Regions from separate parts of the Pannonibacter sp. CBAS1226 genome, predicted to be linked through region 1. Evidence: predicted binding sites of a transcription regulator. Region 1 holds the regulator's gene; the other holds the start of a gene.
What was found. The regulator PhoB, encoded in region 1, activates phosphate uptake and scavenging genes when phosphate is short. The targets are predictions, from matches to a motif close to TGTCATNNANCTGTCAT.
Positions count from the first base shown of each region.

Region 2: a site for PhoB is predicted at 897-913, ahead of AC0CMF_RS12440 (UDP-2,3-diacylglucosamine diphosphatase). Genes of this name have one in related genera too.

Region 1 is NZ_JBVOUO010000002.1:210,275-212,668, reverse strand. Features, by position in the region: gene AC0CMF_RS08030 (GcrA family cell cycle regulator) at 1-507, shown strand, start outside; gene phoB (phosphate regulon transcriptional regulator PhoB) at 1,010-1,708, opposite strand; gene phoU (phosphate signaling complex protein PhoU) at 1,746-2,394, opposite strand, start outside.
Region 2 is NZ_JBVOUO010000003.1:492,514-494,907, forward strand. Features, by position in the region: gene AC0CMF_RS12435 (OmpP1/FadL family transporter) at 1-721, shown strand, start outside; gene AC0CMF_RS12440 (UDP-2,3-diacylglucosamine diphosphatase) at 959-1,762, shown strand; gene AC0CMF_RS12445 (glycosyltransferase family 4 protein) at 1,759-2,394, shown strand, end outside.

The sequences.
Region 1 (2,394 bases):
CAGATTGCTGCCGAGCTTGGCGGCATCACGCGCAACGCTGTCATCGGCAAGGTTCACCGCCTTGGCCTGTCGGGCCGCGCCAAGACGGCGGCCCCTGTCACCAAGCAGCGCCGCCCGCGCAGCGCAACGGCGCCGGTGACGGCAGCCGCCGCGCCGCAGCAGACCACGGTGCAGGCCACCTCCACCATCCGCACGCCTTCGGCAGGAACGCCGCAGCTGCGCGGCGCCACGGCGCTGAAGATGGCACCGCAGGAAGATGTGGCCATCGACGTGGAAGCAGCACCGCTCGCCGAACTGGTGCCCTTCACCGAGCGCGCCACGATCCTCACCCTCACCGAGCGCACCTGCAAGTGGCCGATCGGTGACCCGTCCTCTTCGGATTTCTATTTCTGCGGCCGCCATTCGGAGCCCGGCGTTCCCTATTGCCCGCAGCACTGCCGGATCGCCTACCAGCCGGTCAACGACCGCCGCCGCGCCGCTCCGGACAAGAAAGCCCTTCGCGGCTGATGCTTCAGAGGGGGCCAACCAGCACCCCAAGCGGCTCCCTCACCCAATCAAGCCTGCCCGTTGCGGCAGGCTTTTTTGTTGGCTGGAGGTGGGGGACGGCATTGAATACCGGCGCAAAAGGCTCCGTCAGAAGGGACGAGAGCCACCGCCCAAACCTCTCCGTTGTCATCCCCGCGCATGCGGGGAACCAGTACCCCCAGTCTTCAAATTTCAAACTCAGACCAACTCGCGACGAGCCTGGCTCACCGTGAGCTGCTCAAGCCCTTGTGGCGATTGAGCATGATGGTCAGCATCTCAGGGCCTTGGTTTCAGAGCGCACTGGATCCCCACCTTCGTGGGGATGACAACGGAGAGTTGGTCAAGCCGTGCGGCGCCTGAGCAAATTCAAGGCGTGATGCGTCAGCATCGAAAGCCTTGGTGTAGGGGCAGCGCAGAGAGCCTCCAAAAGCCAAAAGGCCCGCACGGATGGCGGGCCTTTCCAGAAGAATTGCAGCAGAGCGGATCAACTGGCGACGGCGAACTGATCGTTGAAGGCATAACCCGCGCCGCGGACCGTGCGGATCGGATCCTTCACCTTGCCCTTGTTGATGGCCTTGCGCAGGCGGCCGACGTGAACATCGACGGTGCGCTCATCCACATAGACATCATGACCCCACACACCGTCGAGCAGCTGCTCGCGGGAGAATACGCGACCGGGCGAGGTCATCAGGAATTCCAGCAGGCGGAACTCGGTCGGCCCCAGGTGAATTTCCTTGCCGTTGCGACGGACGCGGTGGGTTTCCTTGTCCAGCTCCAGATCGCCGGACTTCAGCATGGTGGACACCACTTCCGGGCGGGCCCGGCGCAGGATGGCGCGCACGCGGGCCATCAGCTCGGGGATCGAGAAGGGTTTCACCACATAGTCATCGGCGCCGGTGGCCAGGCCCCGGATGCGCTCGGCCTCCTCGCCGCGTGCCGTCAGCATGATGATCGGCAGGCGTTCGGTTTCGGACCGGGCCCGGACGCGGCGGCACAGCTCGATGCCGGAAAGGCCTGGCAGCATCCAGTCCAGCAGCAAGAGGTCCGGCTGCGTCTCCCGCAGCCGGATTTCGGCGTCATCTCCCCGGTCGCAGGAGTCCACGTCATAGCCTTCCGCTTCCAGATTGTAGCGCAGCAGAAGGCTCAGGGGCTCTTCGTCTTCAACGATAAGAACCTTGGGCATGGCAATATGCTCCGGACGTCACTTACAGGCAGGCAGATCAGGCGCCTTCGTTTTCGGCAATGCCCATCTCGTCGATCTTGCGGCGGGCTTCCAGCAGCTGGTCACCGGTCACCATGAAATAGACGTTTTCGGCGATGTTGGTGGCGTGGTCACCAATGCGCTCGATGTTCTTGGCACAGAACAGCAGGTGGGCACACTGGGTGATCTTGCGCGGATCTTCCATCATGTAGGTCAGCAGCTCGCGGAACAGCGAGGTGTAGATGGCATCCACCTCATCGTCGCGCTCGCGCACAGCCTTGGCGGCTTCGGCATCACGGCCCGTATAGGCGTCCAGCACCGACTTGAGCTGGTTCAGCGCCAGATCGGACATGTGCTCGACGCCGAAGGCGGCCTTCTTGGAATTGAAGACGCCGTCGATGGCAATCACGCGCTTGGCGATGTTCTTGGCAAGGTCACCGACGCGCTCCAGATCGTTGGCGATGCGGCCTGCGGCCATGATCTCGCGCAGATCCTGACCCATCGGCTGGCGCAGGGCGACGATGCGGATGAACTTCGCCTCGATTTCCTGCTGCATCTCGTCCAGCTTGGCATCGGCCTGAACGGTGGCCTGTGCCTTGGGCAGATCGTGAGTCAGCAGAGCGGTGACGGCATCATTCACCAGCTTCTCCGCCAGACCGCCCATTTCG
Region 2 (2,394 bases), on a different contig from region 1:
GGTGCAGTATTTCAGCGTGCGGCTGAGAACAGGTACGAATGCTTCCACCACGCCGCCCGTCACGACGCTTGAAGGCGACAACATCGGCGTGGGTGTTACCGCAGGCGTGATCTACAAGCCCTTTGCCGGTACCGAGTTCGGTCTCGGCTACCGTTCGGGTGTGGCTCACGATCTTGACGGGACGATCACGTCGGCCGCTGCAGTTCCGATCTATGCCTCGCTGATTACGCCCGAAACCGTCACCTTGTCTGCCAAGCAGCGCATCACCGACAGCTTCCGCGTGCTTGGCACCGTGGAGTGGGCCAACTGGAGCCGGTTGAAGTCGCCCAAGGTCACGCTTCAGGCCAATGGCGCCACGCTGACCACGCTGAAGTTCAACTACAACGACGGCTGGTTCGCGGCTCTGGGTGCGGAATATGATGTCAACGAGCACCTGACTGTTCGGGCAGGTGCGGCCTATGAATGGTCGCCCATTGACGACAAGATCCGCTCCGCCCGCCTGCCGGACAGTGACCGGATCTGGCTGAGCGCGGGTGCCAGCTACAAGGTGCTGGACAATCTGGCCTTCGACCTGGGCTACACCCACATCATCGGCCGCGATGCGAATATTCGTATCGCGCCGGGGCACCAGGACTACAGCGCGGCTGCGCCCATCGTGTTCGCCGGCAAGGCGGATGCCTCGGTCAACATCGTCAGCGCTGCCATGCGCTACCGCTTCTGACCGCCTATCCAGCGGTATCAAAGACGGCCGGTACCTGCGGGTGCCGGCCGTTTGCATTTCCGGGACAAACGTCCGTTCCGGTCATTCATTGAACTGTCGCATTTTTCCGTAAATGTCTTTTGTTCAATAATAAATTTCGCCAGAAAACTGGGCGTCTGCTTGTGAAAAACTTTGCTGTCATAATCCTGATACCTGAATCGCGTCTAAGGGGGCAAAAGGTAATCGGGAGCGCCAGACATGACAGCTCTGCAGGAGGGCCAGCATTACCGGGCCCTGTTCATTTCGGATGTTCATCTTGGGACGCGCGGATGCCAGGCAGATCTTCTGCTCGACTTCCTGAAGTACAATGACGCCGAGACCGTGTATCTGGTCGGCGATATTGTCGACGGCTGGCGGCTGAAGCGCAGCTGGTACTGGCCGCAGGCGCATAATGACGTGATCCAGAAGATCCTGCGCAAGGCCCGCAAGGGTGCGCGCATCTTCTATATTCCCGGCAATCATGACGAATTCCTGCGGGACTTCCTCGGGACCCATTTCGGCGGCGTCGAGGTGGCGGACAGTGTCGTGCATACGGCAGCCGACGGGCGCGAGTATCTGGTCATCCACGGCGACCAGTTCGACGTGGTCATCCGTCATGCCAAGTGGCTCGCCTTCTTCGGCGACAAGGCCTATGTGACGGCGCTGGCGCTCAATACCGGCTTCAATCTTGTGCGCCGCCGTCTCGGCCTCACTTACTGGTCACTCTCGGCCTGGGCAAAGCTGAAGGTGAAAAATGCCGTGAACTTCATCGGCCGCTTCGAGGACGCCCTGTCCGATGAAGCCCGCCGCAAGGGCGTTCACGGGGTCATCTGCGGCCACATTCACCATGCCGCCAGTCATGATATCGACGGCATCCACTACATCAACACCGGTGACTGGGTCGAAAGCTGCACGGCGGTTGCCGAGCATCACGACGGAACGTTCGAGGTTATCAGATGGGTGCAGCGTCCGGCCGAACAGCAGGCGGAACAGGGGATGGGGGAGCGCTCCGTCGCGGCATGACATCTATTCTCATCGTCACAGACGCCTGGCATCCGCAGATCAATGGTGTGGTCCGTTCTCTGGAATTGACCGCGAACCAGTTGCTGCGCATGGGTCTGCGCGTTGAGTTTCTGACGCCGCAGCTCTTCCGCACCCTGCCGTGCCCCACCTATCCGGAAATCCGTCTGTCGCTGACCACCCGCGCACGCGTGGCAGCGATCATGGACCGGTTCGCCTGTGACCATCTGCACATTGCCACCGAAGGCCCGCTGGGTCTGATGGCCCGCTCTGTCGCGCTGAAGCAGGGCAAGGTCTTCACGACGAGCTATCACACGCGCTTTCCGGAATATCTGGCGGCGCGCCTGCCGGTGCCGGTGTCTGTCACCTACAGGTGGCTGCGGCGCTTCCACAATGCCGGCCAGGGCTGCATGGTGGCGACCGGCAGCCTGGAGAAGGATCTGGCCGAGCGTGGCTTCACCCATCTGATGCGCTGGTCGCGCGGGGTGGATGCGGAGCTGTTCCGTCCCTATGAGGGCTCTGTCCTGCCGCCGGATCTGCCGCGCCCCATCTTCATGAATGTGGGCCGGGTGGCGGTGGAAAAGAACATCGAGGCTTTCCTCAATCTGGATCTGCCCGGCAGCAAGGTGGTCGTC